2 regions of the Streptomyces sp. B8-7 genome follow, and region 2 is predicted to be linked to the other one. Evidence: riboswitches for the same ligand, from Rfam matches in the RefSeq annotation. Region 2 holds a riboswitch; the other holds the start of a gene.

Region 1 (15,289 bases), on a different contig from region 2:
GCTCCCACAGGCTCTGTGTCTGCATGGGAGTGCGCTCCTTGCGTATCGGTGTCCGTGATCACGCGGAGGACCTCGTCAGGGCTGCGCCCGGTGGTGTCGACACGGTGCATCGGGAACGAGGCATAGGCGTCCGTCACCCGGTCCGGGACGGTCTCGACCAGTGCGTCCCACCGCGATGCCGGCTTGTTCCGCCCACCGAGGCGACGCTGTCGTTCGTCGTCGTCGCAGACGAGGTGGTACGTGACGGGTTTCGGCAGCCAGCTCGGCAGGGTGATGCCGAGCCGGGCGCCCAGGGCCCGATGGGTGGCGAGGCACCGGGCGAAGTAGCTCTCGACAACGACCGGGACGCCGGCGTCGAGATGGTGCTGGATCTCTTCGGCCGCGGTGAACAGAGCGGAAAGGTACAGGCACATCCGCGCCTCGACGTTCGTCCGCTCGTCCACCGCACGTCTGAGCGGCTGGTAGAGGGGCGGGACGGTGGCGACGAGGACGGCTTGCCGAGCGGCGGCGAGCATCGGCGCCAGGGTTGACTTACCGGTGCCGCGTAATCCCTCCAGGCTCTCGAAGCGCGGGTGATCAGGCACGGCCGTACACCACGTCCGGCACCGCGAGAGTGAGCTCGTCGGCAGAGGAGGGCTTGTGGACGATGCGTCCTGCCGCCTTCTCGTACCAGAAGGCGTGCGAGTCCTTGCCCACGGCCTTGCAGGACATGGTCAGCGCACCGCGCGGGTCGGCCTCGATGCGGTCGATCTCGCGAGGACCGTCGGACGGTGCGCACGCCTGCGGGGCGCCGTGTTCGGAGAGGTCCTCGTCGACGATCACCTCCAGGGGCAGGTCGGCCGCGGCGAGCTCTTCGCGCAGCCGGCCGTAGGCGGAGGGAGCGGTGACCAGCAGCTCGGGGTGGTCGGCGGCGTTGCCGACCGGCCGCAGGTGGTGGAGCTTGAGTTGCCGGACCCCGAGCTGCGCCAAGACTCTTACGAGAGGGAGGACCTCATCGATGTTCCGCGAGGTGACGGTCATGGTCGCGCCCGTCGATACGCCGAGGTCCCGCGCCAGACTGAGCGAGTTCAGGGCGCTCTGGTAACTGCCCTGCCTGCGGATGCCGTCGTTGGTCGATCCGACGCCCTCCAACGAGACCCTGAGCAGGTCCAAGTACGGAGCGATCTCGGTCAGGCGGCGCTCGATCCGGTACCCGTTGGTGCAGATCCCGACGCGCTGGCCCAGCTCCTCCTTCGCGTGGCGGACGACCTGCGCGAGGTCCCGGTGGACGAACGGCTCCCCGCCGAGCAGGGTCACGGTCTCCGTACCGTACTCGTCCCGCATCAGAGTGAGGAGGCTTGCGGCTTCCTCGGCGGTGAAGGCGTCGGCGTACTGGAGCCGCTCGCCGTGGAAGCAGTGCAGGCACGTGAAGTTGCAGCGGTAGAGCAGCTGCAGGTACAGCATTCGGATCTTCCTGATCCCGGTGACTTCCCCGATCACATCGGCTCCTTCGGCTGACTGCCTGTTGGGAACCCGATAGTGGCCTTCTGCCCGGGGACCTCGGCACCGCGTTCAGGGACGGTCCGAGGACGTCCTGGGACGTTTTCAGCGGCCTTCGAAGGACTCCAGGATGCTGAGGACGCGCTTCGTGTCCGACAGGTCGGGCAGGACGTCGGCAGCGCCGGCGGCGGTCAGTTCCTCCGGAGTGTGGATGCCGGAGGCGACGGCGAGGATCCCGGAGCCCGTGGTCAGAGCCGCTTCCACGTCGCGCGGAGTGTCCCCCACGAGGACGGTGGAGACGTCAGCCGGAACACCATGCAGCCGCTGCGCGCGCTCGCGGGCGACAGCGACCAGATGGGGACGGAGCTCAGCGTCCGCTCCGTAGGCGCCCACCGGTAGATCCAGCAGCGATTCGAGGCCGAACGCGGACACCTTCACACGAGCGTTGGCGGCGATGTTGCCGGTGAGAACGGAGGAGACCCAACCGCCTTGAGCGGAGGCGGCCTTCAGCGCCTCATGGACACCGGGCAGGGCAGTCCCGCGCCTGCGCAACTCCTCCAGGCGCGCTTCCCCCGCCTGCGCGAGCGCCGTCTCGATGAAGTGCCAGGCAGGTACGGGCAGCCCTTCGCGGACGAACATGTTGCGCATGATCAGCCGATCCGTACGACCCTCAGTACGCGCCGCCTCCGTGGGCTCGCGTCCCGAGAGTGCCGAGAAGGCAGCGGCGTAGATCTCCTTGCTCACCCCCGCGTTCTCGATGAGGGTGTGGTCGATGTCCCACAGGACGAAGAGCTCCATGCCGCCAGAGTAGGAAGTCGGCGAGGTTCCGCTTCAGCCACCGAGTCCCCAAACGTCCTTGCGCGATCACGCGGTGCGCCGATTCGATATCTGCTGTGAACGACCGACTGCGCACTGTGCTCGGCCAGCGCGGCGTCTCGCCCGACTCGCTGGCCCAAATCTGCGAGGTAGATCCCAAGACGGTGAGCCGGTGGCTGGGCGGGCGGATTCCCCATGCCCGGCACCGCTTCCGCGTCGCGCGACACCTGCGCGTGGAAGAGACCTTCCTGTGGCCCGAGCCGTCCAAGCGCCCCGGCGGGCCGCGGGACGGGTTAGGCACGGAACTGGTCGGCACCTACCAGAACCGGGCCAGCGTGCCCCGGGACGTCTGGCTCGCGCTGCTGCGAGAGGCTCGGCACGAGACCGGCGTCCTCGTCTTCTCCGGCACCTTCTTCGCCCAGTCCAACCCTCACGTCGCCAAGATGCTCTCCGAACGTGCCGCCGAGGGAGTGCGGGTGCGCCTGTGCTTCGGCGATCCGGACGGGCAGGCAGTCGCCATCCGGGGCCGCGAGGAGGGAATCGGCGACACCCTCGCCGCCAAGATCCGCGCCTCACTGACGTACTACCGTCCGCTGCCGGGCGAGGCCGGGTGCGCCGTACGGCTCCATGACACCGCCCTCTACACGTCCATGTTCCGCTACGACGACAACCTGCTCGTCAACCCCCACATCTGGGGACAACCCGCCAGCGCCAACCCCCTCCTCCACCTCAAGAGGGCAGACGGCACAGGGTGGTTCGACAACTACGCTCAGAGCTTCGACGCCGTCTGGGCCGCCGCGCGGCCATGGGCACCCGACCAGGAGAGGACCGCCGACCATGGGCAGGACTGAGTACTACAACGACCCCACCGCCCCGAAGGCGAACACCCTCATCCCGGCCAGCAACCTTCTCGTCGTCGACGAGACCGGCGCCATCCTCCTCCAGCGCCGCCGCGACACCGGCCAGTGGGCCCTCCCCGGCGGAGCCCAGGACATCGGCGAGACCGCAGCCGAGTGCGCCGTACGCGAGTGCCTGGAGGAGACCGGCATGATCGCGGAGATCACCGGCTTCCTCGGCGTCTACACCAACCCGAACCACATCGTCGCCTACACCGACGGCGAGATCCGCCAGCAGTACGAGAACACCTACATCGGCCGTCCCGTCGGCGGAGCGCCCACGATCAACGACGAGGCCGACGGCGTTCGCTTCGTCCAGCCGGCCGACCTGGACCGCTACGACATCCACCCCAGCATGCGCCGGCAAATCGGGGACTACCTCGCCGGCACCTATCCCTACCTCGGCTGAGCCGCCAGCGCGGCTTCCATGCGAGCTCTCTGCCCGGGGCGTGACCTGCACAAGCCGCCGACACGTGCGGGAGCCGTTCGCCGCACCATCAGGCAACGTGGTCAGCTTCCGGCGCGGGCAGACCTCGTCGAGGTGCAGGCACGGCAGGCGCATTCCAGGGGCCCTTCAGGGACTTCCGCGTCCCTTCCAGGGAGAATCCAGGGGTTTTCCGCCGGGCAGACAGGGAAGGCCCCGACAGCGCCGAGAGACACGAACGCGCTGGTCAGGGCCCATTCGCCTAGCACTCGATGATGTTCACCGCGAGGCCGCCGCGGGCGGTCTCCTTGTATTTGACGGACATGTCGGCGCCGGTGTCCTTCATCGTCTTGATGACCTTGTCCAGGGACACCTTGTGGGAGCCGTCGCCGCGCATCGCCATGCGGGCGGCGGTGACGGCCTTGACCGCGGCCATGCCGTTGCGCTCGATGCAGGGGATCTGCACCAGGCCGCCGACCGGGTCGCAGGTGAGGCCGAGGTTGTGCTCCATGCCGATCTCGGCCGCGTTCTCCACCTGCTCGGGGCTGCCGCCGAGTACCTCGGCGAGGGCGCCCGCGGCCATCGAGCAGGCGGAGCCGACCTCGCCCTGGCAGCCGACCTCGGCGCCGGAGATGGAGGCGTTCTCCTTGAACAGCATGCCGATCGCGCCCGCGGCGAGGAGGAAGCGGACCACGCCGTCCTCGTCGGCGCCGGGCACGAAGTTGATGTAGTAGTGCAGCACTGCGGGGATGATGCCGGCCGCGCCGTTGGTGGGGGCGGTGACGACCCGGCCGCCGGCCGCGTTCTCCTCGTTCACCGCCATCGCGTAGAGGGTGATCCACTCCATGGCGAGGGCCTGCGGGTCGCCCTCGGAGCGCAGCTTGCGCGCGGTCGTCGCGGCCCGCCGCCGCACCTTCAGGCCGCCCGGCAGGATGCCCTCGCGGGACATGCCGCGCGACACGCACGCCCGCATGACCTGCCAGATGTCGAGGAGTCCGGCCCGGATCTCCTCCTCGGTGCGCCAGGCCCGCTCGTTCTCCAGCATCAGCGCGGAGATCGACAGGCCGGTCTCGCGGGTCAGGCGCAGCAGCTCGTCGCCCGTGCGGAAGGGGTACTTCAGGACCGTGTCGTCGAGCTTGATGCGGTCGGCGCCGACGGCGTCCTCGTCCACGACGAAGCCGCCGCCGACCGAGTAGTACGTCTTGGAGAGCAGCTCCGCGCCGCTCGCGTCGTGCGCCCACAGCGTCATGCCGTTGGCGTGGTAGGGGAGTGCCTTGCGGCGGTGCAGGACCAGGTCGTCGTCGAAGGCGAAGGGGATCTCGTGCTCGCCGAGGAGCCGTATCCGGCCCTGCGCCCTGATCGTCTCGACCCGCTCGTCGGCGTTCTCCACGTCCACCGTGCGCGGCGAGTCGCCCTCCAGCCCCAGCAGCACCGCCTTCGGGGTGCCGTGGCCGTGGCCGGTCGCACCCAGCGAGCCGTACAGCTCGCAGCGCACCGACGCGACGGCCGGCAGCAGCTCCTCGTTGCGCAGGCGGCGCGCGAACATGCGCGCGGCACGCATCGGGCCGACCGTGTGGGAGCTGGACGGGCCGATGCCGATCGAGAACAGGTCGAAGACCGAGATGGCCACGGTCACTCCTCCAAAGGGATGGCGGGGGCACCCGGGATCCGCCGGGTGCCCCGCCGGGGACTTACTTGTTCAGGCCGGGGTACAGCGGGTGCTTGCCGGCGAGCGCCGCCACCCGGGCCCTGAGCGGAGCCACGTCCGCCTCCTCGAAGGGCGACGGAGCCTTGAGCGTCTCGGCGATCACGTCCGCGACCTCGGCGAAGTCCTCGGCCGTGAAGCCGCGGGTCGCGAGCGCGGGCGTACCGATCCGCAGACCGGAGGTCACCATCGGCGGCCGCGGGTCGTCGGGGACCGCGTTGCGGTTGACCGTGATGCCGACCTCGTGCAGGCGGTCCTCGGCCTGCTGGCCGTCCAGCTCCGACTCGCGCAGGTCGACGAGGATCAGGTGCACGTCCGTACCGCCGGACAGGACGTTGATCCCCGCCTCCCGGGCGTCCGGAGCGGTCAGCCGCTCGGCGAGGAGGCGCGCACCCTCCACGGTACGACGCTGCCGCTCGGCGAAGTCCTCGGACGCCGCCACCTTGAAGGAGACCGCCTTCGCCGCGATCACGTGCTCCAGGGGGCCGCCCTGGAAGCCCGGGAAGACGGACGAGTTCAGCTTCTTGGCGAACGCCTGCCTGGCCAGGATGATGCCGCCGCGCGGCCCGCCGAGCGTCTTGTGCGTGGTGGAGGTGACGATGTCGGCGTGCTCGACCGGGTTCGGGTGCAGCCCCGCCGCCACCAGGCCGGCGAAGTGCGCCATGTCGACCCACAGGTACGCCTCGACCTCGTCGGCGATCCGGCGGAACTCCGCGAAGTCCAGCTGACGCGGGTACGCCGACCAGCCGGCGATGATCACCTTGGGGCGGTGCTCCTTGGCGAGGCGCTCCACCTCCGCCATGTCGACCAGGCCGGTCTCCACGTCCACGTGGTACGCCACCACGTTGAACTGCTTGCCGGAGAAGTTCAGCCGCATGCCGTGCGTCAGGTGGCCGCCGTGCGCCAGGTCCAGACCGAGGATCGTGTCGCCGGGCTGGGCCATCGCGAACAGCGCGGCCTGGTTCGCGGAGGCGCCGGAGTGCGGCTGCACGTTGGCGTACTCGGCGCCGAACAGCTCCTTGACCCGGTCGATCGCGATCTGCTCGGAGACGTCGACGTGCTCACAGCCGCCGTAGTAGCGGCGGCCCGGGTAGCCCTCGGCGTACTTGTTGGTCAGGACCGAGCCCTGCGCCTCCATGACCGCCAGCGGAGCGAAGTTCTCCGAGGCGATCATCTCCAGCGTGGACTGCTGACGGACCAGCTCGGCGTCGACCGCCGCGGCGATCTCCGGGTCGAGCTCGTGCAGGGGGGTGTTCAGGACGGACATGGGTCTCCTCAGCCGGCGGTGTAGGCGGTGTACTCGTCGGCGGACAGCAGCTCGTCCTGCTCGCCCTCCACGCGCACCCTGTACAGCCAGCCGCCCTCGAACGGGGCCGTGTTCACCAGCGACGGGTCGTCCACCACGTCCTGGTTGACCTCGGTGATCTCGCCGGTGACCGGGGAGTACAGCTCGCTGACCGACTTGGTCGACTCCAGCTCGCCGCAGGACTCGCCCGCGGTCACCGTGTCACCGACCTCGGGGAGCTGGACGTAGACGACGTCACCGAGCGCGTTCGCGGCGTGCTCCGTGATGCCGACCGTCGACACGCCGTCCTCGGCGGCCGACAGCCACTCGTGCTCCTTGCTGTAGCGCAGCTGCTGGGGGTTGCTCATGGCCTGGATTCTCCTGTACGCGAGGTGGTGCTGATGCAGGGGGGACCGCCTGCCGGGGCAGGGGGGACCGCAGAGAGACCTGCGTGAGCGGCGTGAACGTGCCCGACGCCGGCTCTGCGGCGCTACGACGGTGTCACTTGCGACGCTTGTAGAAGGGCAGCGCCACGACCTCGTACGGCTCGTGGCTGCCCCGGATGTCCACACCGACACCCTCGGTGCCCGGCGCCGCGTGCGCCGCGTCGACGTACGCCATGGCGATCGGCTTGCCCAGGGTGGGGGAGGGGGCGCCGGAGGTGACCTCACCGATCACCCGGCCGTCCGCGACCACCGGATATCCGGCGCGCGGTACCCGGCGGCCCTCGGCGACGAGGCCGACCAGCACCCGCGGCGGGTTCGCCGCGGCGCGCTCGGCGGCCCCGGTCAGCGCCTCGCGGCCGACGAAGTCGCCCTCCTTCTCGAACTTCACCACCCGCCCGAGCCCGGCGTCGAACGGGGTCAGCGACGTGGTCAGCTCGTGCCCGTACAGCGGCATGCCCGCCTCCAGGCGCAGCGTGTCCCGGCAGGACAGGCCGCAGGGGATCAGCCCGACGCCCTCGCCGGCCTTCGTCAGTGCCTGCCACAGCTCGACGGCGTGCTCCGGCCGCACGAACAGCTCGAAGCCGTCCTCCCCCGTGTAGCCGGTGCGCGCGATCAGCGCCGGCACACCCGCGACCGTGCCGGGCAGGCCGGCGTAGTACTTGAGGTTGTCCAGGTCGGCGTCCGTCAGCGACTTCAGGATGCCGGGAGACTCCGGGCCCTGTACGGCGAGCAGTGCGTACGCGTCGCGGTCGTCGCGGACCTCGGCGTCGAAGCCGGCCGCGCGCTCGGCCAGCGCGTCCAGCACCACCTGGGCGTTGGAGGCGTTGGCGACGACCATGTACTCGCTCTCGCCCAGCCGGTACACGATCAGGTCGTCCAGGATGCCGCCGTCGGCCCGGCAGATCATGGTGTAGCGGGCCCGGCCCACACCCACCCCGCCGATGTTGCCGACCAGGGCGAAGTCCAGCAGAGCGGCCGCCTGCGGGCCGGTCACGGTGATCTCGCCCATGTGCGAGAGGTCGAACAGGCCGGCCCTGGTGCGCACGGCCACGTGCTCGTCGCGCTCGGAGCCGTAGCGCAGCGGCATGTCCCAGCCGGCGAAGTCGGTCATCGTCGCGCCCAGCGAACGATGCAGGGCATCGAGCGCCGTGTGGCGGAGTTCAGTACTGCTCATCGGTCGGTCGTCTCCCAAGAACCCAAGAACATGACAGGCGAGGTCGTTCCTCCCCATCTGTCATCGGAACCTGAGAGGTTCGCCATGACCGTCCGTACACACGCGTGCGGCGGCGGACGGAGGGATCACGGCTTGCACCTTGGGTGGGACCACTGCCGGCAGCGGCCCGCTTTTCAGATGTGCCTCGCCCGCGCGGTAACGGGGCCTGAGAGATTCAAGGGAGGGACTTGCTCCTTCGGCGCCCCAGCCAGGCTGGGGACTCTCCCGCGCGGATTCAAACGGCCGGTATGCAGTTAGGCGCGCCCATCATTGCACGCATCCGCCCGGTACGGCAGGGCCGCATCTGTAACCGGCCTGTGGCAGTACGCACACGAAATCCCTAGGCCGCCGCATTACCGTCTCTTTACACTCGATGGGCAAGGGTCCCGCGACCCGCCCCAGGGGAGGACGAACACGGTGAACAGGACCACGCCGTACGCCACGAGCCCGGCCCTCGCGCTGCCCGCCCAGCGCCTCGCCCCGCCCCGCGACGCCTGCCCCGCGCGGCCCGCCCCCGTCGTCCGCGACCTGCGCGAGCGGGCCGGCCGCAGCCCGCACGCCCTGCTGTTCGGCCCGCACGACCTCGTCGTCGTCACCGGGCTGCCCGGCAGCGGCAAGTCCACCCTGATGCGCCGCGCCGTGCCCGGGTCGCGCATCGACTCCCAGGACACCCGCGACCGCTTCGACGCCCGCGCCCCCCGCCTCCTGCCCTACGCCCTCTACCGCCCCCTGGTCCGCCTCGCCCACTACGCCGCCCTGCGCCGCGCCCTCGGCGAGGGACGGGGCGTCGTCGTGCACGACTGCGGCACCCAGTCGTGGGTGCGCGGCTGGCTGTCCCGCGCCGCCCGCCGCCGCGGCGGCACCCTCCACCTGCTGCTCCTCGACGTCGCACCCGGCCACGCCCTGGCCGGGCAGCGGGCCCGCGGCCGGGGCGTCTCCCGCTACGCCTTCCGGCGCCACCGCGGCGCCTTCGCCCGGCTGCTGCGCCGCGTGGAGTCCGGTGAACTCCCGGCCGGCTGCGGTTCGGCGGTCCTCCTCGACCGCGACGCCGCCGACGCACTGCGCCGGATCGGGTTCACCGGCTGAGCAGCTGAGCGGCGGGGCGGCGGGGCGGCTGAGCGGCGGGGCGGCGGGGCGGCTGAGCGGCGGGGCGGTCCGGCGGACCGGGCGTCCGCGCCCTGTCGGGCGGCCGCCTGCCGGCGGGCGGCTCCGTCCGCCTTCCCGCGCGGCCGCCTCCACTTCCCCGGGCGGATGCCTCCGCTTCCCCGGGCGGATGCCTCCGCTTCCCCGGGCGGATGCCCGCCGCCGGGCTGCTCCGCCTTCGTCGTCCGGTCCCGCCTTCACCGTCCGGTCCCGCGGCGTCCGGCCCCCTCCGGCGTCCGGCCCCGCTTCCGCCGTCCGGCCCCCTCCGGCGTCCGGCTCCGGCGGGCCGGGCGGCCCGAACGGGCCGCGACCGGCACGCGTTAGCCTTTTCAGCCACAGCAGGACTTCAGCAGGACCACGGCAGGACCACGGCAGCACCATGGCAGCACCACGGCAGGCGGTAGGCGGCAGATGGACTTCCCGGCGCAGGCACACCCCCATCCGCACGGAGGATGGCCCGGCAACGAACTGGAGGAGGTGCTCTCCGCCTCCCTCGGCGTCCCGTCGGCGGGCCCGCGCATCGTCGAGGTGCTCGCCCGCAGCTTCGTCTGGGTGCCCCTGCCGGCCGGCGGAGGCCCGGACAGCACCTCGCTGGACCTGCCCACCCTGGAGCTCGACGGCCAGGCGTACGTGCCCGTCTTCAGCTCCGAGGAGCAGTTCCGGCTCGGCGCCGGGCCCGCCATGGCGTACGCCGTCGCCCCTGCCGTGGAGTTCGCCCGCGGACTGCCCCCGCACGCGGGTGTCGTGCTCAACCCCGGCGGCGTGGTCGGTGTCCCGCTGCCGCCGCCCGCCGTCGCGGAGCTGTGCCGGGCCGGGCACACCCCGCTGGACGGTACCGCCGGCGGCGGCCGGGTCCGCCTCTTCGAGCCCGACTGGCAGCAGGACCCCGTCGACTTCCTCACCGCGGCCGCCGCCGCGTTCGACGCCACCGGCGTGGTCCGCTCGGCCCGGCGCTGCCTGGCCGCGATCGAGACGGCCGAGCCCGTGCTGTTCGTCGGCGTGGAGCTGGCCCGACTGGACGAGGAGCCGCTCACCGCCCCCAGCGAGGCCCTCGGCCGTGCCCTGGCCGAGGTCCCCGTGCCCTGGCCGGTCAACCTGGTCCTGCTGGACGTGGCGCAGGACCCGGTGGGGGAGTGGATGAGCACCGAGGTGCGCCCGTTCTTCCAGAAGTGAGCCGGGACCGGAAACAGGACCGGACCGAGCCGGGGCCGGGAGCAGAACCGGAAGCAGGGGCGGTGCGCCGCCGCCCCGGGGCGTGACACGGCCCGCCGGGGCGGCGCGGCGGGCGGGAGCGAGGGGACCGCGGGGCGGCGGGACCGAGGGGGCGGGCCGTGACCGGTGGACGGGACGGGGGCGACAGGACGTGACCGGCGGGGCGGCGGGGAACCGGCGGGTCCGGTGCGGCGGGGGCGACGGGCTGCAGCGCCGTCGTTGCGGCCGCGTCACAGATCCCTCCCGAGCCCTCCCCGATCCTCCCCCCGAACGACATAACCTGGTTTCATGACCCGGTCGAGGAAGAAGGGGCGGAAACACAAGTGAGCGCGAGCGGCACCGCCGCGACCGGCACGGTCGAGCACACGCTGCGCCAGGTGACCCCGGGGCGTTACGACGCCTACGAGGAGTTCCTGCGTGCCCTCGCGACCCCCGCCTCCGGCCAGATCTGGATGCTGCTGTGGCGCGGCCAGGCCGGTTCCCCGGACGCCCAGTACGGCGACATGCACGTGGACGGCCACTCCTACGCCCCCTGTGTGACCTCCGCGCAGGAGCTGTCGGCCAGCGGCTGGAACCGCAGCTACGAGGTCGTCGACGCCCTCGACGTCGCCCGCACCCTCTACCCCGAGCACTACGGCCTCTGGCTCAACCCGCACGCCCCCGGCGGCGGTGTCGGGGTGCCCTGGCTCGACCTGCGCCGCATCGCCACCGGACTCGACCGGCAGCCGGCCGGCCCGCTGCGGCTGACCGAACCCGCCGTCGAGATCCCCCAGTTCTACGCGCTGCTCGCACAGAACGCCCACCGCACCCCCGCCGTGCGCACCCTGCGCCGCGCCTGGGTGCAGCCCGCGCTCGGTGCCCCCTACCTCGCCATCGGGCTGGACCTGTACGACACCTCCCCGCCCGCCGTGGACTCGGTGCGCGCGATGATGCAGCAGTCCGTGGGCGCCGTCCCCGACGGGCTGCCGGTGTCCACGGTGGCCATGTCCGACGAGTACTGCCCGGTCGCGATGTGGATGCGGACCGGGGCCCGGCCGTTCTACGACCGCGAGGCGCACGCCGCGCCCGCCCCCGCGGCCGGGTACGGCTACCCGCCGGTGCACGGCGGGTTCTGAGCCACGGTGCTCCGGCGCGGCCCGCGCCCCCGAGCCCACGCCGTCCGAGCCCGCGCCCCCGAGCCCACGCCGTCCGAGCCCGCGCCCCCGAGCCCACGCCGTCCGAGCCCGCCCCTCCGCGGAGGCCGCCTCTGCGGGCCCGGCCCCTCCGGAGAGGCCGCCTCCGCGGAGGCCGTCGCTCCGGGGCGCGGCCCGCCGGAGCCCCTCCGCCGGCTCCGTCTTCTCCGCCCGAGCCCGCTCCCACCGGCAACGCCGCAGCTCAGCGGTCGGCATGACGTGCTGTCGGCGTGCCCGGCGCATCCACCGGGCAGGGCGTCGCTCACCGTAACGCGGCATCAGGGGTTCGGATAGCGGAATTCCCCGATGGGTGTCACGGTTGCGCATCCTTTCGCGGACAGGCCTGGCGCGTGATCAAGAGTGCGTTGAAGACTCACCTCTCAAGACGCCGATCGATCCTTTGACCGAGTGCTCAATAGGTGCCGACAAGGGATGAGTTGGACAGGTGCCGGCATCGACCGTGCCCACCTTTGTGCAGACAAGCGAACGAGCCGCCCACAGCGGCGGACACAAGGCCGGTCACCACCGGCGAGAGAGGTCAGGTCACCGTGACCGCACCGATCGGGACCACCGGGTCGGCGGCCGAGGCGCAGCCGGAGACTGTGCTCGCCGGTGTCGACAAGGGGCGGATCGAGGGGCGTTCCCTGGGGCAGATCGCCTGGTCCCGCTTCAAGAAGGACCGCGTCGCGGTGGCCGGCGGGATCGTCGTGATCGCCCTGATCACCCTCGCGGTCCTCTCGCGTCCGATCCAGAGCCTCTTCGGTCTCGACCCGAACGCGTTCAACCAGGACCTGATCGACCCGAACACCTCGCTGCCCACGGGCGGCATGGGCGGCATGAGCTGGGACCACCCGCTCGGTGTGGAGCCGAAGTTCGGGCGCGACATCGCGACCCGCATCCTGGAGGGGTCCTGGGTCTCCCTGGTCGTCGCCTTCGGTGCCACGCTGCTGTCGAACACCATCGGCACCATCCTCGGTGTGATGGCCGGCTACTACGGCGGACGGGTGGACACGGTCATCAGCCGGCTGATGGACACCTTCCTCGCCTTCCCGCTGCTGCTGTTCGCCATCGCCATCTCCGCGACGCTGCAGGGCGGTGCCTTCGGTCTCGAGGGACTGCCGCTCCACATCAGCGTGCTGATCTTCATCATCGGGTTCTTCAACTGGCCGTACCTGGGACGGATCGTGCGCGGTCAGACCCTGGCCCTGCGGGAGCGTGAGTTCGTCGACGCCTCCCGCGGCATGGGCGCCAGGGGTCCGTACATCCTGTTCCGGGAACTGCTGCCGAACCTGGTCGGCCCGATCATCGTCTACTCGACGCTGCTCATCCCGACCAACATCCTGTTCGAGGCGAGCCTGAGCTTCCTCGGCGTCGGCATCCAGCCCCCGCAGGCCTCATGGGGCGGGATGCTGAAGGAGGCCGTCAACTTCTACCAGGTCGATCCGCAGTTCATGATCGTGCCCGGCCTCGCCATCTTCGTCACCGTCCTGGCGTTCAACCTGCTCGGTGACGGTCTCCGTGACGCCCTCGACCCGCGCAGCCGCTGACATGCCGCCGCGCCGAGAGCTCAACAAGTTTCCGACAATGGAGGGGAAGCAGACCATCATGCGAAGGTCAGCGCTTGCCGCGCTCGCGGCTATCGGCAGTGTCAGCCTGGTCCTTTCAGGCTGCAGCAAGGCCGATGACAACAAGGACGACGAATCGGGCAAGTCCGCTGGCGCCAACGCCGCGACCAAGGCCGTCGTCAACGCCTCCACGCAGGAGGGCGGCACGGTCACCTACGAGTACTCGGACGTGCCGGACTCCTTCGACCCGGGCAACACGTACTACGCGTACATGTACAACTTCAGCCGGCTCTACGCCCGCCCGCTGATGACCTTCAAGCCCGGTCCGGGCGAGAAGGGCAACGAACTCGTCCCGGACCTCGCCGAGAGCGCCGGCGAGCCCAGCGACGGCGGCAAGACCTGGACGTACAAGCTGCGCGCCGGCCTGAAGTACGAGGACGGCACGCCGATCACCTCGAAGGACGTCAAGTACGCCGTCGAGCGCTCCAACTTCGCCCGCGACGTGCTCTCGCTCGGCCCCAACTACTTCCAGCAGTTCCTGGAGGGCGGCGACAAGTACAAGGGCCCCTACAAGGACAAGAGCGACAAGGGCCTGGCGTCCATCGAGACGCCCGACGACTCCACGATCGTCTTCCACCTGAACCGCGCGTTCCAGGAGTTCGACTACCTCGTCGCCACCCCGCAGACGGCCCCCGTGCCGAAGGCGAAGGACACCGGCGTCGACTACGTCAAGAAGATCGTGTCCTCCGGCTCCTACAAGTTCCAGAGCTACGAGGAGGGCAAGCAGGTCGTCCTCGTCCGCAACGAGAACTGGGACCCGAAGACCGACCCGCTGCGCAAGCAGTACCCCGACCAGATCGTCGTCAAGCTCAAGGTCAACGCCGAGACCATCGACCAGGACGTCATGGCCGGCCGGGCCATCGACCTCGGCGGCACCGGTGTCCAGGCCGCCACCCAGGCGAAGGTCGTCAACGACCCCTCCCTGAAGGCCAACACCGACAACACCTACGGCGGCCGCCTCGTCTACATGGCGATCAACACCAAGCTCGCGCCGTTCGACAACGTCGCCTGCCGCAAGGCCGTCCAGTACGCCATCGACAAGGTCTCCGTGCAGACCGCCGAGGGCGGCCCGATCCGCGGCGACATCGCCACCACCGTCCTGCCGCCGGACATCCCGGGCTACGCCAAGTCCGACCTGTACGCCACCGACGGCGGCAAGGGCGACGCCGCCAAGGCCAAGGAGCAGCTGAAGGCCTGCGGCAAGACGTCCATCTCCACCAACATCTCCGCGCGCAGCGACCGCCCGCAGGAGATCGACGCCGCCACCGCCATCATCAGCTCGCTGAAGAAGGCCGGCATCGACGCCACCCTCAAGCAGTACCCGTCGGGCAAGTACTTCACCGACTCCGTGGGTGTGCCGAAGTTCGACGAGAAGCAGAACATCGGCCTGATGATGATGCAGTGGGGTGCCGACTGGCCGTCCGGCTACGGCTTCCTGCAGCAGATCCTGCACGGCGACGCGATCGGCGAGTCCGGCAACACCAACCTGTCCCAGCTGGACAACGACGAGATCAACTCCAAGCTGGAGACGGCGATCGCCACCGAGGACAAGGCGCAGCGCGACGCCCTGTACGGCGAGATCGACAACAAGACGATGGAGGAGGCGGCCCTCGTCCCGCTGACCTACTTCAAGGTCCTGCTGTACCGCCCGGCGAACTTCACCAACCTGGTCTCCAACGCGGCCTGGAGCGGTCAGTACGACTACCTCAACATCGGTACGACCAAGAAGTAGCCCCGGAAGGCAGGTGAAGGCATTGGTGCCCGCGGGCCGAGAGGCCCGCGGGCACCAGCGCCGGTCCCCGTGATCTCGTACATCATCCGCCGGACGATCGCAGCGGTGATCCTGCTGCTCGTCGTCGCCGCGGTCACCTTC
Region 2 (15,289 bases):
GTGATCGTCGCCGAGACGTTCGTGGCGCTGCCCTTCCTGGTGATCAGCGTGGAGGGCACACTGCGCGCCGCCGACCCGCGCTACGAGGAGGCGGCCGCCACTCTCGGCGCCTCCCGTTTCACCGCCTTCCGCAGAGTGACCCTTCCCCTGATCGCGCCCGGCGTCGCGGCCGGCGCGGTGCTGGCCTGGGCCCGCGCCCTGGGCGAGTTCGGCGCCACCATCACGTTCGCCGGCAACTTCCCCGGCCGCACCCGGACCATGCCCCTCGCCGTCTACCTGGCCCTGCAGAACGACCCGGCGGCGGCGATCGCCCTCAGCCTGGTCCTCCTCGCGGTCTCGGTGGCCGTCCTCGCGGGCCTGCGGGAGCGCTGGCTGAGAGCCCCGTAGCCACGCCGTGCGCGGCGACAGCCCTGCCGGACCGCGCCCGGCCCCACCGCACCGCCCCACCGCACCGCCCGACCGCACCGCCCGACCGCCCGACGCTCTCCCGCCCGACCGCACCGGCCCCACGGCAGCGCCCCTGCCCCGAGCCACCCGCCTCCGGGACCCGATCTCCGGGACCCGGCCTCCGCACCGGCCCCGCCACGCGTCGCGCCCCGTACCCAGCTGCTCACACGCCCCCGCACCCCGGACGCCCCACACACCCGATGGACCCCATGAGCCCCGCCGCCTCCGCGCCCGCCCAGGGCCTGCACGCCCACCTCGTGGTCGACCACGCGCCCTTCCGCCTGGACATCGCCCTCAGTGCGGCCCCCGGCGACGTCCTGGCCCTCCTCGGTCCCAACGGCGCGGGCAAGACCACCGCCCTGAGAGCCCTGGCCGGTCTGACCCCGCTCACCGGCGGACACCTTCACCTGGACGGCACACCGCTGGACGGCACACCGCCCGAGGCCCGCCCGGTGGGTGTGGTCTTCCAGGACTACCTCCTGTTCCCGCACCTCACCGCGCTGGACAACGTCGCCTTCGGCCCCCGCTGCCAGGGCGCGACCCGCTCCGAGGCCCGGGCGCAGGCGGCCGAGTGGCTGTCCCGGATGGGCCTGTCCGACCACGCCGGCACCCGGCCCCGGCGCCTGTCCGGCGGCCAGGCCCAGCGGGTGGCGCTGGCCCGCGCCCTCGCCGTCCGCCCCCGCCTGCTGCTCCTGGACGAACCCCTGGCCGCCCTGGACGCCCGCACCCGGCTCGACGTGCGGGCCCGGCTCCGCCGCCACCTCGCCGGCTTCGAGGCCGTGGCCGTGCTGGTCACCCACGATCCGCTGGACGCCATGGTGCTGGCCGACCGCCTGGTCGTGATCGAGGACGGCCGCGTCGTGCAGGAGGGCACCCCCACGGAGATCGCCCGCCGCCCCCGCACCGACTACATCGCCCGGCTCGTCGGCCTCAACCTCTACCGGGGCGAGGCCGACGGCCACACGGTCCGCCTGGCGACCGGCCCCGTCCTGACCACCACCGAGCACCTCACCGGCCCGGTCTTCGTCGCGTTCCCGCCGAGCGCCGTCACCCTGTTCCGCGAGCACCCCAGCGGCCTGAGCGCCCGCAACCTGTGGCGGTGCGAGGTGGCGGGACTGGAGACCCACGGCGACCAGATCCGGGTGGCCCTCACCGGGGACGTCCCGCTCGCCGCGGACCTCACCACGGTCGCCGCCGCCGAACTCGGACTGCACACCGGTGCCGAGGTCTGGGCCACGGTCAAAGCCACCCAGACCCACGCCTACCCGGCCTGACCCACGCCTACCCGGCCTGACCCGCCCCGACCGCCGGACCGGCCCGGTCCGCCGTAGCCGCCCGCACGACAAGAGACCCCGCCCGGTACCGGGCGGGGTCTCTCGCGGAGGCTTCTCCCGACGGCTCGGGCGGGCCTGCCCGAGCCGTCGGCCGGCCGGTCAGTCCTCGTACGCGTCCAGGGGCGGGCAGGAGCACACCAGGTTCCGGTCGCCGAACGCCTGGTCGATGCGCCGCACCGGGGGCCAGTACTTGTCCGCCGCCGACACCCCGGCCGGGAACACGGCCTCCTCACGGCTGTACGCGTGGTCCCAGTCCCCGCCGAGGGCGCCCGCGGTGTGCGGGGCGTGCAGCAGCGGGTTGTCCTCGGCCGGCCACGCACCGGTGGCGACCTTCTCGATCTCCGCACGGATGGCGATCATCGCGTCGCAGAAGCGGTCCAGCTCGGTGATGTCCTCGGACTCGGTCGGCTCGATCATCAGCGTGCCGGCCACCGGGAAGGACATGGTCGGCGCGTGGAAGCCGTAGTCGATGAGCCGCTTGGCCACGTCGTCGACGCTCACGCCGGTCGCCTTGGTCAGCGGGCGCAGGTCGATGATGCACTCGTGCGCGACCAGCCCGCCGGGGCCGGTGTACAGCACGGGGTAGTGCGGCTCCAGGCGCTTGGCGATGTAGTTCGCCGACAGGACGGCCACCTGCGTGGCCCGCCTGAGTCCCTCGCCGCCCATGAGACGGACGTACGCCCACGAGATCGGCAGGATGCCCGCGGACCCCCACGGCGCCGCCGAGACCGGGCCGACGCCGGACTCCGGGCCGGCGGACGGCTGCATCGGGTGGTTCGGCAGATACGGGGCGAGGTGCGACCGGACCGCCACGGGGCCCACGCCGGGGCCGCCGCCGCCGTGCGGGATGCAGAACGTCTTGTGCAGGTTCAGGTGCGAGACGTCGCCGCCGAAGTGGCCCGGCTTGGCGAGGCCGACCAGGGCGTTCAGGTTCGCGCCGTCCACGTACACCTGGCCGCCGGCCTCGTGCACGCGGGCGCAGATGTCGGCGACGTGCTCCTCGAACACCCCGTGCGTGGACGGGTACGTGATCATCAGTACGGCCAGCTCGTCGCGGTGCTGGTCGATCCTGGCGCGCAGGTCCTCGACGTCGATCTCGCCGTCCTCGGCGGTCTTCACCACGACGACCTTCATGCCCGCCATCACGGCGCTGGCGGCATTGGTGCCGTGCGCGGAGGACGGGATCAGGCACACGGTGCGCTGCTCGTCACCGCGTGCGCGGTGGTAGCCACGGACGGCGAGCAGACCGGCCAGCTCGCCCTGGGACCCGGCGTTGGGCTGGAGGCTCACCTTGTCGTAGCCGGTGACCTCGGCGAGGCGTTCCTCCAGCTCGTGGATGAGCGTGAGGTAGCCCTCGGCCTGCTCCTGCGGGGCGAAGGGGTGCAGCTGGCCGAACTCGGGCCAGGTCACCGGCTCCATCTCGGTCGTCGCGTTGAGCTTCATGGTGCAGGAGCCCAGCGGGATCATGCCCCGGTCGAGCGCGTAGTCGCGGTCGGAGAGCCGGCGCAGGTAGCGCAGCATCGCCGTCTCGGAGCGGTACTGGTGGAAGACGGGGTGCGTGAGGTACTCGTCGGAGCGCAGCAGTGCCTCGGGCAGCGTGTCCGCACCGGCCGCGTCGAGTGCCTCGATGTCACCCTCGACCCCGAAGGCGGCCCAGACGGCGGTCAGCTGCGCCCGGGTGGTGGTCTCGTCGCAGGCGGCCGAGACGTGGTCCGCGTCGACGAGGTGCAGGTTGACCCCCCTCTCGCGCGCGGCGGCGACGACCTCGGCGGCCCGGCCCTCGACACGGACGGTCAGGGTGTCGAAGAAGGTGCCGTGCACCACGTCCACGCCGCCGGCCGTGAGGCCGGCCGCGAGGACCGCGGCGTACCGGTGGGTGCGCCGGGCGATGGTGCGCAGGCCCTCGGGGCCGTGGTACACCGCGTACATCCCGGCCATCACGGCGAGCAGCACCTGCGCCGTGCAGATGTTGCTGGTGGCCTTCTCGCGGCGGATGTGCTGTTCACGCGTCTGCAGCGCCAGCCGGTAGGCCTTGTTCCCGTCGGCGTCGACGGACACGCCCACCAGGCGGCCGGGCAGGCTGCGGGCGAACTTCTCGTGCACGGCCATGTAGCCGGCGTGCGGGCCGCCGAAGCCCATCGGCACGCCGAACCGCTGCGTGGTGCCGACCGCGATGTCCGCGCCCAGCTCGCCCGGCGAGGTCAGCAGGGTCAGCGCGAGCAGGTCGGCGGCGACCGTGACCAGCGCGCCGAGCCGGTGCGCCTGGTCGATGACCGGCCTGATGTCGCGGACGGCCCCGGAGGCGCCGGGGTACTGGACCAGCACGCCGTTGATGTCGCGGGAGGCGATCTCGGCCGGGATGCCCTGGCTCAGGTCGGCGACGACGACCTCGACTCCGGCGGGCTCCGCGCGGGTCTCGATGACGGCGACGGTCTGCGGCAGCGCGTCCGCGTCGACGAGGAAGAGGCCCTTCTTGTTCTTGCCCATGCGCCGCGACAGCGCCATGGCCTCGGCGGCCGCGGTGCCCTCGTCGAGCAGCGAGGCACCGGAGGTCGGCAGTCCGGTCAGCTCGGCGACGACGGTCTGGAAGTTGAGCAGCGCCTCCAGGCGCCCCTGCGAGATCTCCGGCTGGTACGGCGTGTACGCGGTGTACCAGGCCGGGTTCTCCATGACGTTGCGCAGGATGACGGGCGGGGTGAAGGTGCCGTAGTAGCCCAGCCCGATCATGGACCCGAGGACCTGGTTGCGGTCGGCCAGCGAGCGGAGCTCGGCGAGCACCTCGGCCTCGGTGCGCGCGCCCGGCAGGTCGAGGGCGTCGGCGTTCTTGATGACGTCCGGTACGGCGGCGGCGGTGAGCTCGTCGAGGGAGCCGTAGCCGACCTGCGCGAGCATCTTGGCCCGCGCCTCCTGGTCGGGCCCGATGTGGCGCTGCTCGAACGGGATGCCCTGTTCGAGTACGGAGAGCGGCGTGCGCTGGGCGGTCATGTGCGGAGGCCTCCTGGTCTGACGCGACCTTCGAGGGGTACCACGGCGCGGGTACCCCGACGGCCTCCCCCTCTGTCATCTCGACCTGAGAGCTTCACCGGACCGCCCGAGGGCATCCGGCTTTCACCGTCGGTGAGAGCGGAAGCCGTCGACGCCCGCCCTGCTTTCCAGAGTGACCTCGTCCGTGCGGTACGGGGGCCTGAGAGATTCCGGGGAGGATTTGCTCCTTCGGCGCCTCCGGTGACGCCGGAGGACTCTCCCGCACGGGGTCAGCAGCCGTCTGCAAGACTACCAGCGAGGCTCCCGCACGGGCCTTCGAGTGGCCATGCTCACCATTGTGCCCTTTCGTAGTGCTAACGGATGAGTTGCGACCACGTGGGAGGGCTCGTGCAGACCGACATCGATCCGCGCAACCTGATCGGCCGCAAGGCGTTCGACCGCAACGGTACGAAGATCGGCACCATCGACGAGGTCTACCTCGACGACGCGACCGGCGTGCCGGAATGGGCGGCCATACGCACCGGCCTGTTCTCCAGGGACGCCTTCGTGCCCCTGGAGCCCAGCGAACTGATCGAGGGCACGCTCCACGTCCCGTTCGAGCGGGCCCTGATCAAGGACGCTCCCGACTTCGGTGTGGGCCGGCACCTCTCCCCTGAACAGGAACTCCAGCTCTACCACCACTACGGCCTGGACGTGACCGCGCCTCCACCGCTTCCCGACCACGACTTCGGCAACGTGGCGGGCAAGGACGACCCGCGCTGAAGCGTCCCGCCCCGCGGCGGCCCCGGGGCGGCCGGTTTCCGGCGCGAGGCTCCGGCGGGAGGCTCCGGCGGGAGCCGTTCCGGCCTCCCGCCCGGCCCGATGGCACCCGGCCCGGACCGGGTGCCGCCGGGCCGCAGCGGGCCCCGGAGGCGCCGTCCGGACCGACAGCCTGCCGGGGCCCTGCGGGTCGGGTCCCGGTGTCCGGCCGGGGCCGTGCGGACCGGCCGGCCGGGACGCTGCCCCCACTTCCCCGCCGCGCGGCTCCCCCCGCGTCCCCGGCGGCTCCTCACCCGACGGCGGTCTCCCGGTCCTCCGGCCTGCCCGGCACCAGCGGCAGCGGTTCCGCCTCGGTGAGATCGGGATCCCCGGTGCGGAAGGTCCGCACGCGCCCCGGCGGCGACGTCGGCGTCTCGAACCGTACGGTGACCCGCCCCAGGCCGCTGCCCTGCACCCAGCCGTGCCCGTACACGCGGTGCCGCACATCGTGCCCCGGCGCCCAGTGCCGCTCCCCCGGCTCGGACGGTTCGGCCGGCGCTCCCGCCCTCTCCTCGGTGGTGTCCTCCTCGTCCGGTCCCTCCGCGTCCCCTGCGGCCTGCGCGAACAGATCCTCCTGGGTGAAGTCGGCGAGGCCGCTGACCCCGACGCCGAGCAGCCGGACCCCGCCCGTGGTGTCCACGGCCTCCAGCAGCCTCAGGGCGGCCTCCCGCACCACCGCAGGGTCGTCGGTGGGGCCGCGCAGCGTCTCGGACCGGGTGAGGGTGGAGAAGTCGTACCGCCGCACCTTCAGGACGATCGTGCGGCCGGACAGCCCCGCGCCACGCAGCCTCCGCACACACCGCTCGGCCAGTCTGCGCACCTCCGTCCCGACCCGTACCCGGTCGTGGATGTCGACGTCGTACGTGTCCTCGACGGACACCGACTTGGTCTCCCGCTCGGCCACCACGGGCCGCTCGTCGTGGGCCAGGGCCATCGCGTGCAGGGCGTGCCCGTGCGCCCTGCCCAGCAGCCGCACCAGCTCGTCCTCGCCGGCCTCGGCCAGCTCCTGCACGGTGTGGATGCCGGCCCGTCGCAGGTGGTCGCCGGTGGCCGGACCCACCCCCGGGAGCGTGCGGACCGGCATCGGCCCGAGCATCGCCTGCTCCGTACCCGGCTCGACGAGCACCAGCCCGTCGGGCTTGGCCTGCTCGGAGGCGATCTTCGCCAGCATCTTGGACGCGGCGAGACCGACCGAGCCCGTGAGACCGGTGACGGCCCGTATGTCGGCCCGGAGCCTGCCTCCGGCCCGGCGTGCCGAGTCCGCGTCCCGGGCGGCCCCGGCGGCCTCCAGGTCCACGAAGGCCTCGTCCAGGCTCAGCGGCTCCACCAGCGGCGACAGTGCCCGCAGCAAGCCCATCACCTGGTCGCTGACCGCCCGGTACAACGCGAACCGCGGCACCAGGTACGCGGCGTTCGGGGCGAGCCGTCGCGCCTGGCCCATGGGCATCGCCGAGTGCACCCCGAACACCCGGGCCTCGTACGAGCAGGTCGCCACCACTCCGCGCGGCCCGAGCCCGCCCACGACCACGGCCTTCCCGCGCAGGCTCGGCTTGGACGCCTGCTCCACCGAGGCGAAGAAGGCGTCCATGTCGAGATGCAGGATCGTGGGCGCGTTTCTCACATGTCCGATGCTGCACCACGGCACTGACATCGGTGCCGTCACGCGGGCCCCGGCGGACGCGGCGGGCCCGCGTGACCGCCCGGCACCACCGTGCGCCGTCCGGCACGGGCGGGGTGGGGTCGCCCGCCCGGCCACCGCGCGGCACGGCACCACCCGCCCGACGGCACGGGAGGAGGCTGCACGGTCCCGCCGTCGGGGCCGGACGGGCCCGGCCCGGGTCCGGACGGCGCGTGACGTGGTGCGAGAGGAGCCTGGGACGCCCGCCGGCGGGCGCGCCGCGTCCGGTGCGGCCCATGGCCGGGGCGCCGTGTGCCAGGGAACAGCGGGCGAACCCGACGACGCGGCGCCACCGTGGCGGGCGGGGGAGGCGGACGGCCGTCCGCCTCAGCCCTGGACGAACAGGTCCCCGGTGCGGTGACCGGGAAGGTTCCCCGGCTCGCGGCGGGCCTTCCGGGCGGCAGACCTAGGGCGTGTTTCGAAAGTCCCGCCTGCCTGGCGGCGTCTGGCACGCACGCTCGCCGCGTTGTCGGGCTCGCCCCGATACATCCAGTATCGGGGCGACCCTCCGCCTTGCGATCGCACGCACCAGACGCCGCCAGACCTGCCCTTCGGGCAGACGACGCTACTTTCGAAACACGCCCTAGACGGCGCGGTTGCGGCGGCGGGCCAGTTCGTCACCCGGGTTGTGGCCGACGAGGGTCTCTCCGGTGTCGACGCGCTCCCCGTGCAGCTGCGACAGGGCGCTCTCGACGTCCCGCCAGACCACGCCGACGGCGATGCCGAAGACGCCTTGGCCGCCCTGCAGCAGGGCGTGGACCTCGTCGGGGGAGGTGCACTCGTAGACCGTGGCGCCGTCGCTCATCAGCGTCATGCGCTCCAGGTCGCGAAAGCCCCGCTCGCGCAGGTGCTGGACGGCGCTGCGGATGTTCTGCAGGGACACCCCGGTGTCCAGGAACCGTTTGACGATCTTCAGGACGACGACGTCCCGGAAGCTGTACAGCCGCTGCGTCCCGGACCCGTACGCGGGCCGCACGCTGGGCTCCACGAGCCCGGTCCGGGCCCAGTAGTCGAGCTGCCGGTAGGTGATCCCGGCCGCCGCACAGGCCGTCGGACCGCGGTAGCCGACCTCCTCGGGCTCACCGGACGGGTGCGGCGCGGCGCCGGGCACGGCCACGGGCCGCTGCGAGGCGAGATCGGGCGCGCCGCCGCGCGGGACATGTCCCCTGCCCGCAGGCAGCCGAGAGCCTGGGGGAGGGTACGGGCCGCTCTCCCCCGGACTGCGTTCCGGGGCACCCCCAGCCGTACCGTCGCCGCTGCTTCTCACGCCGACCTCCGTCCTTGACCTGCCCTCTCGACGGTAGGCAGTCACCAAGAGTGCGTCAACGATCGCCACGCTCGGCACGCCGAGTGATAATCACCCCAGGTGTGGTTTCCCGTACCCGACCGCGGGGAAAGGCTAACCGAATGCCCCCGTCGAGGGCCGCAGGACGCTCTCACCCGCCGCGGGCCTGTCGTGCCGTCCGGCGCCGGCCCGGCCTGCGGTCCGCCCGGCCGGACGGCTGCCGCGCCGAGCCGTCCGCAGCGCCCTCACTGGCTGCTGGTGCCGAAGTCCTCGGGGGAGATCTGGTCGAGGAACTCGCGGAACTTCTCCACCTCGTCCTCCTGCTCGTCCGGAATGGCGATGCCCGCATCGTCCAGGACGCCGTCACTGCCGTAGATCGGCGTTCCGGTGCGCAGGGCGAGCGCTATGGCATCGGACGGCCGGGCACTCACTTCCACCCCGCTGGCGAAGACCAGCTCGGCGTAGAAGACGCCCTCACGCAGATCCGTGATGCGCACTTCGGTGAGCTCCTGGCCGACGGCCTCCAGCACGTCCTTGAACAGGTCGTGCGTGAGCGGCCGTGCGGGGGCCATGCCCTGCTGCGCGAAGGCGATCGCCGTCGCCTCCCCCGGTCCGATCCAGATGGGGAGGTAGCGGTCGCCTCCCACTTCGCGCAGGAGCACGATCGGTTGGTTGGAGGGCATCTCGACCCGGACACCTACGACATCGAGCTCGTTCACACAGCAACCCTAGGCCGTGCCCCGGACGTTTGGGTAGTCGGGCCGACCCGTGGAGGCCGATCCCCGGACCCGCCCGGGCCGGTCGACGGCCTGAAATGCGGTCCCCGGGGCCTGCGGGACCCCTCCCGCTCCCCGCTTGCGCCCGCGGCACCGGCCGGACCTCCGCACCACGCCCCTCCGACCCTCCCGGGTGGGCCCGGACGGCCCTGCCACGGCGCCGCTGTCACCCCCCACAGGGATCGCCCGGACTTCGCCCGACCCTCGTCAGCACGCTGTACGGCCCCGGGCCCGCCGCACCAGGACGGCCGAAGCGCGCCCCGTCCCTCCGCGACGGCTCCGGCCGGGCCCTTCCGGTCGCTGCTTCAGGGCAGCCGCAGCCCGAGCGCCGTCTGCACCAGCGCCGTGTGCAGCCGGACCGTGAGCCCCGCCAGTTCTCTGGCGCGCTCCTCCGCGTGGGCCCGGGTCTGCGGGTTGCGGTGCCGTCTGAGCGGCGCCACCACCTGCTCCACCAGCCCGGCCTCGCGGTCGGCGGCGGCCCTCATCACCCGCAGGTGTCGCGGGCCGATTCCGAATCTGCCCAGTTCGGCCACCAGCGACGCCACGGTGACCGCCTCCGCGTCGTACACGCCGTCCCCGCCGGGCAGCGGCGTGATCAGGCCGTAGGACTCCCATTCCGCCAGCTCGGGCTCCTCGACCCCGGCGGCGGCCAGCAGCTCCGCACGCCCGATCCGGGCCACCGTGGGCGTCTCGGACGCGTCCGGCACACCGGGCTCACCGGTCCGCTGCCGGCCGAGGGCCGGAAGCCGCACGTCCTCGCCGCGGGCCACGGCGTCGAGGTACTCGCGGATCACCTTCAGCGGCAGATAGTGGTCCCGCTGCATCCGCAGCACATGACCGAGCCGCTCGACGTCATTCGCGCTGAACTTGCGATACCCCGACGGGGTGCGCTGCGGCTCCACCAGCCCTTCCGCCTCCAGAAACCGGATCTTGGAGATGGTGACCTCGGGGAACTCCTCCCGCAGCACGTTCAGCACCGAGCCGATGCTCATCAGTCCAGTGTCCGCCGCGGCGGTGCCGTTGCCGGCACCGCCACTGGGTGTTCGAAACATGGACCTTCCCTGGGTCCCCCGGACCTGCGTCCGGGGGAGGTCAGATGGCCTGCCGGCTCGCGAAGAAGACGAGCCGGTACTTACCGATCTGCACCTCGTCACCGCTGTGCAGAGAGACCTGGTCGATCCGCTCGCGGTTGACGTACGTGCCGTTCAGACTGCCGACGTCGGCCACGGTGAACGAGCCGTCCGGGCCACGCCGGAACTCCACGTGGCGACGCGAGACGGTCACGTCGTCCAGGAAGATGTCGCTCTGCGGGTGGCGCCCGGCCGTGGTGAGGTCGCTGTCCAGCAGGAACCGGCTGCCCGAGTTCGGGCCGCGGCGCACCACCAGCAGGGCCGATCCCAGCGGCAGCGCGTCCACGGCGGCCTGCGCCTCGGGCGACAGGGCGGGGATCGGCGTCTGGCCGGTCGCCTCCGCGTCGTAGGCTTCGAGCCCGCTGATGGAGATCGTGGACGTCGTCTCGGACGGACGCTCCGCGGCCACACCGGCGCGCAGCGGCGCCCCGCAGTTCGAGCAGAAGCGGCTGTTCTCCGCGTTGCGGTGACCGCACCTCTGACACACCAGGGCCGACATGGAATCCTCCTGCCGCGGCTGCCCCGCCGGAGTGCTGGACGCGTACGGGCCGGCGGAGAACCCTCCACCCGTACCTGAGGTCGACGGTTGCCCGAAACCTATGCCGCCCGCCTGGGCAGGGTCAACCGACGGCGCGCCCTGGCCACCGGAAATGTCACCGCCCGGACCAGCGACCTGGTCGCGGAACAGCGGCCGCTGGCCCTCGGCGTCGGGCTGCGCGCGGTGCCGAGTGGTAGCGCTGCTGTCGCTGCCCTCTCGCGCGCTCTTGCCGAACAACTTCGCAAACAACTTCACGGGCGATTCCCCTTGACCGAAACAGACCCGCCCGTGGGGCAGGACGAACCCTGACTGCACACTCTGGCCGACCCTGACATCTTCACAACGTCCGTGACCACCAGACAGTTTCCACCACGCACCACCCATTCGGTGCGTCGACCCCCCGCAACGTCCTGCCCTCCGCGGTCGCCCCCCATGCACCCCCGGTTCACGGGGAGGACGACCGAGCGTAGTCAGGCCGCTTCGCTGCTCGCAAGGCGTCCACGACGATCTTGTCCGACCGCTCGACCGTCACCGTGGCCTGCTCCTTCTCCAGCGTCTGCACCACGCCTCCGGGGATGTTGAGTGCCGGTTCGAGATCCTGCGGTTTGCCGATGACCTTGAAACGATAGGGGGCGTCGATCTTGTTCCCGTCCACGCGCACGGCGCCGTCCGTATCGGTGAGATACGTCCCCGCCACCACGCGCACGCCGTTCACCTGGATCGCCTCGGCACCGGCCGCGCGCAGCTCCTGGACGGCGTCGAGCAGCATGTCGGCCTCCACCGTGCCCTTCGTGTCGTCGATCGTCATGGTGATCCCGGGCCCCTGTGCGGCCACCGTGCCCGCCAGGATGCCGAGTTGTCTCTCCTTCTCCAGCGTCTGCCTGCGGGCCTCCTCCGCCTGGTCGGAGCTGTTCTCCAGCTCGTCCCGCTGCTTCTCCAGGCCCTGCTTCTCGTCCTCAAGACGCTCAGTGCGGTCATCCAGTTCATCGAGGATGCGCACCAGATCCTCCTGCCGGGCGCCGCGTAGCGCGGAGTCGCCGTCGCTGTTCGACCTGACCTGCACGGCGAGGCCGAAACCGAGGCCGAACAGCAGCAGCGCGACGATCAGTTGGGCCCGGGTGACCCGCGGCGGCCACAGGCCGTCCCGCAGCCGCTGGCGCCCCGTGAGCGCGGGCTGCGCGGACTGCGCCGCGGGACCGCCGGGGCGCGCGGCAGCGGCGCGGGCACCGGGCTCGGCGGCGGGAGGCAGCGGTGCCGCGGCGGGGGCCGGCACCTCGGCGGGCAGCTCCCTGCGGAGCGGGCTCCCGGCAGGCTCGCCCTCGCCGTGCGACGGATTGCGCGAGGGACCGCCGACGGCGTCGTCCGGGTCGTGCGACGGATCGCCCGACGGGCTGCCGAGGCTTTCGTCCTGGTTGCTCATCGGCCTCACGCCCGGAAGACGTGCCGCCGGATCGCGGCGGCGTTGGAGAAGATGCGGATGCCGAGCACGACCACCACTCCGGTGGACAGCTGGGCCCCCACGCCGAGCTTGTCCCCGAGGAAGACGATCAGAGCGGCCACGACGACGTTCGACAGGAACGACACGACGAAGACCTTGTCGTCGAAGATCCCGTCGAGCATGGCGCGCAGACCGCCGAAGACGGCGTCCAGAGCCGCCACGACGGCGATCGGCAGATAAGGCTCGACCACCGCCGGAACCTCAGGCCGGACCAGAAGGCCGGCCACGACTCCCACGACGAGGCCCAGTACGGCGATCACGATGTGCCCTTCTCAGCTTGCGGCTGTGCTGTCTCGGTCAGCGGCTGTGCGGTGCGGACGATCACGGTCGGCGCCGCGGGCAGCCGCAGGTCGTCCTCCGCGGAGAGGGCGGTGCGGATGCCGTAGTTCTCCTTGAGGATGTCCAGGTAGAGCCCGTCCGGGCTGTCCTGGAACCGGCTGCTCAGCCGCGGCCCGTCCCCCAGTGCGAGCACGGTGTACGGGGGCACGAGCGGCCGGTTGTCGACCAGGACCGCGTCTCCGGCGGCCCTGATCGCGGACAGCGCGGTCAGCCGCTGCCCGTTGATGGAGACGGCCTCGGCGCCGGACTGCCACAGCCCGTTGACCACCCGCTGCAGGTCGCGGTCGCGCACCCGGCCGGTGTCGGAGAAGCCCGACGACCCGCGCGGGTTGCCGTCGCCTCCGGAAGCGGTGCCCTTCGCGTCGTCGACGACGAGTCTCACGCCCGGCCCGTGGACCTCGACGGCCCCGGAGAGGACACCCACCAGGTCGGCCACCGAGCTGCCGCCGTGGTGCTTCAGTGCCTCCCGTTGCCGTGCGTCCACGTCGTCGCGCAGGGCGTCCACGGCCTTCTCCAGGTCGTCCGCGGCGTCCGTCTCCTGCTCGATGCGGTCGATCAGCTCTTCGCGCTCCTTCGCCACCACCGGAGCCGCGATCCTGGCCTGCGCCGCACCGACCGTCACCACGAGGGCCGCGAGCACCAGGCCGGCCGCGAGGCCGAGCTTCGCGCGGAGCGTCTTGGGCAGTCCCCCCTCGCCCGTGGCCGCCTTACGGGCCGCGGCCTGCGCGTATCCGTCGTCCAGACTGTGGTCCATGACGTTGGTGAGCAGCGACATGGACGCGTCCGGACGCGGAGGGCGCGGGGTACTGCTCCGAACGGGGGGCTGCGGCATGCCGCACATCGTCGCATGTCGCGGCCGGTACCTCCGAATGGCCCCACGCGCGTACCGGACCGGCCCCCGAAGGGCACGCGTCCGGCACGCGCGTGGGCTGGGCTTTTACCGCCCCGCGCTGTCCACGACGGCCGACCACTCGTCGAGCAGGACCTGCGCGGAGGCGTCGTCGGGCCCTTCCGCCCACAGATGGGTGACCGCCTCGGCCGGATCGGGCAGCACCATCACCCAGCGCCCGTCGGTCTCGACCACCCGGACTCCGTCCGTGGTGTCCACGAAGCGGTCTCCGGCGGCCTCCACGACCCGGCGCATCACCAGGCCCTTCACTGCCCAGGGGGTCGCCAGATCGTGTTTGAGGACGTGCGCGCGCGGGATCCGCGCGTCGATCTGGCTCAGTGTGAGCTGGGTCCGGGCAACCAGCCCGATCAGCCGGACGAAGGCCGCGGTGCCGTCGAAGACGCTGCTGAACTCGGGGACGATGAACCCGCCCCGGCCGTCGCCTCCGAAGATCGTCGACTCCTCCCGGCCGACCCTCGTGAGGTCGTCGGGCGAGGTCGTCGTCCACTCGACCTGCGTGCCGTGGTACGCCGCGACCTGCTCGGCGATCCTCGTGGTGGTCACCGGCAACGCCACCCGTCCACTGCGGCGCTCGGCGGCCACCAGGTCGAGCATCACCAGCAGGGCGCGGTGGTCCTCGACGATCCGGCCCTTCTCGTCGACGAGCGACAGCCGTTCACCGACGGGGTCGAAGCGCACGCCGAACGCGGCGCGCGCGGACGCCACGATCTCGCCGAGCCGCACCAGCCCCGCGCGCCGGGTCTCCGCGGACTCCGTCGGCCGGGACTCGTCCAGACCGGGGTTGATCGTCAGCGAGTCGACGCCGAGCTTGCCGAGCAGGCTGGGCAGCACCAGTCCGGCGCTGCCGTTCGACGCGTCGACGACGACCTTCAGCCCGGACTCGGCGATCCCGCTGGTGTCGACGTTCCGCAGCAGTGATCCCGTGTACGAGTCGAACACGCTGGCGGGGAAGTGCAGGTCTCCGATCTCGCCCGGGAACGCCCTGCGGTACTCCTGTCGCGCGAACACCCGGTCCAGCTTGCGCTGGCCGCCCTGCGAGAGGTCCGCGCCCTGCCCGTCCAGGAACAGGATGTCGACCGAGTCGGGCACCCCGGGCGTGGTACGGATCATGATCCCGCCCGCGCTGCCCCGCGCCGTCTGCTGCCGCGCCACGGGCAGCGGCACGTTCTCTAGGTCCCGTACGTCGATGGCGCTGGCCTGGAGCGCGGAGATGACGGCCCGTTTGAGTGCGCGGGCTCCCCGGGAGTGGTCGCGGGCCGTGGTGACGGTCGAGCCCTTCTTGAGGGTCGTCGCGTACGCACCGGCGAGCCGCACGGCGAGTTCGGGCGTGATCTCCACGTTGAGGATCCCGGAGACGCCGCGGGCGCCGAAGAGATGCGCCTGGCCCCTGGACTCCCAGATCACCGAGGTGTTGACGAACGCTCCGGCCTCGATCGTCTTGAAGGGGTAGACCCGTACGTTCCCCTGAACGATCGATTCCTCACCGATCAGGCACTCGTCCCCGATGACGGCGCCGTCCTCGATGCGGGCCGCGCGCATGATGTCGGTGTTCTTGCCGACGACGCATCCGC

What was found. A riboswitch is a leader RNA that binds a small molecule or an ion and turns the genes downstream of it on or off. The one in region 2 is predicted to bind glycine.
Region 1: linked by a shared signal. The riboswitch ahead of gcvT (glycine cleavage system aminomethyltransferase GcvT) and the one ahead of gcvP (aminomethyl-transferring glycine dehydrogenase) in region 2 are both predicted to bind glycine.

Annotation. Positions count from the first base shown of each region.
Region 1 covers NZ_JBYRRL010000005.1:717,342-732,630, forward strand. Annotated here, with positions in the region: gene AC5K6T_RS27260 (class I SAM-dependent methyltransferase) at 1-25, opposite strand, end outside; gene AC5K6T_RS27265 (P-loop nucleotide/nucleoside kinase family protein) at 1-584, opposite strand, end outside; gene AC5K6T_RS27270 (radical SAM protein) at 577-1,479, opposite strand; gene AC5K6T_RS27275 (HAD family hydrolase) at 1,585-2,277, opposite strand; gene AC5K6T_RS27280 (helix-turn-helix domain-containing protein) at 2,373-3,146, shown strand; gene AC5K6T_RS27285 (NUDIX hydrolase) at 3,133-3,600, shown strand; gene AC5K6T_RS27290 (L-serine ammonia-lyase) at 3,878-5,245, opposite strand; gene glyA (serine hydroxymethyltransferase) at 5,307-6,587, opposite strand; gene gcvH (glycine cleavage system protein GcvH) at 6,596-6,973, opposite strand; gene gcvT (glycine cleavage system aminomethyltransferase GcvT) at 7,107-8,225, opposite strand; glycine riboswitch at 8,273-8,408, opposite strand; glycine riboswitch at 8,409-8,502, opposite strand; gene AC5K6T_RS27310 (AAA family ATPase) at 8,682-9,350, shown strand; gene AC5K6T_RS27315 (enhanced serine sensitivity protein SseB C-terminal domain-containing protein) at 9,819-10,580, shown strand; gene AC5K6T_RS27320 (enhanced serine sensitivity protein SseB C-terminal domain-containing protein) at 10,943-11,734, shown strand; gene AC5K6T_RS27325 (ABC transporter permease) at 12,340-13,338, shown strand; gene AC5K6T_RS27330 (ABC transporter substrate-binding protein) at 13,397-15,148, shown strand; gene AC5K6T_RS27335 (ABC transporter permease) at 15,218-15,289, shown strand, end outside.
Region 2 covers NZ_JBYRRL010000003.1:1,069,489-1,084,777, forward strand. Annotated here, with positions in the region: gene AC5K6T_RS19825 (ABC transporter permease) at 1-387, shown strand, start outside; gene AC5K6T_RS19830 (ABC transporter ATP-binding protein) at 657-1,721, shown strand; gene gcvP (aminomethyl-transferring glycine dehydrogenase) at 1,881-4,766, opposite strand; glycine riboswitch at 4,944-5,038, opposite strand; gene AC5K6T_RS19840 (PRC-barrel domain-containing protein) at 5,154-5,528, shown strand; gene AC5K6T_RS19845 (DNA polymerase IV) at 5,815-7,185, opposite strand; gene AC5K6T_RS19850 (MerR family transcriptional regulator) at 7,826-8,509, opposite strand; gene AC5K6T_RS19855 (bifunctional nuclease family protein) at 8,773-9,246, opposite strand; gene ftsR (transcriptional regulator FtsR) at 9,609-10,355, opposite strand; gene AC5K6T_RS19865 (zinc-ribbon and FHA domain-containing protein) at 10,396-11,355, opposite strand; gene AC5K6T_RS19870 (DUF881 domain-containing protein) at 11,417-12,391, opposite strand; gene AC5K6T_RS19875 (small basic family protein) at 12,397-12,729, opposite strand; gene AC5K6T_RS19880 (DUF881 domain-containing protein) at 12,726-13,649, opposite strand; gene AC5K6T_RS19885 (sugar phosphate nucleotidyltransferase) at 13,746-15,289, opposite strand, start outside.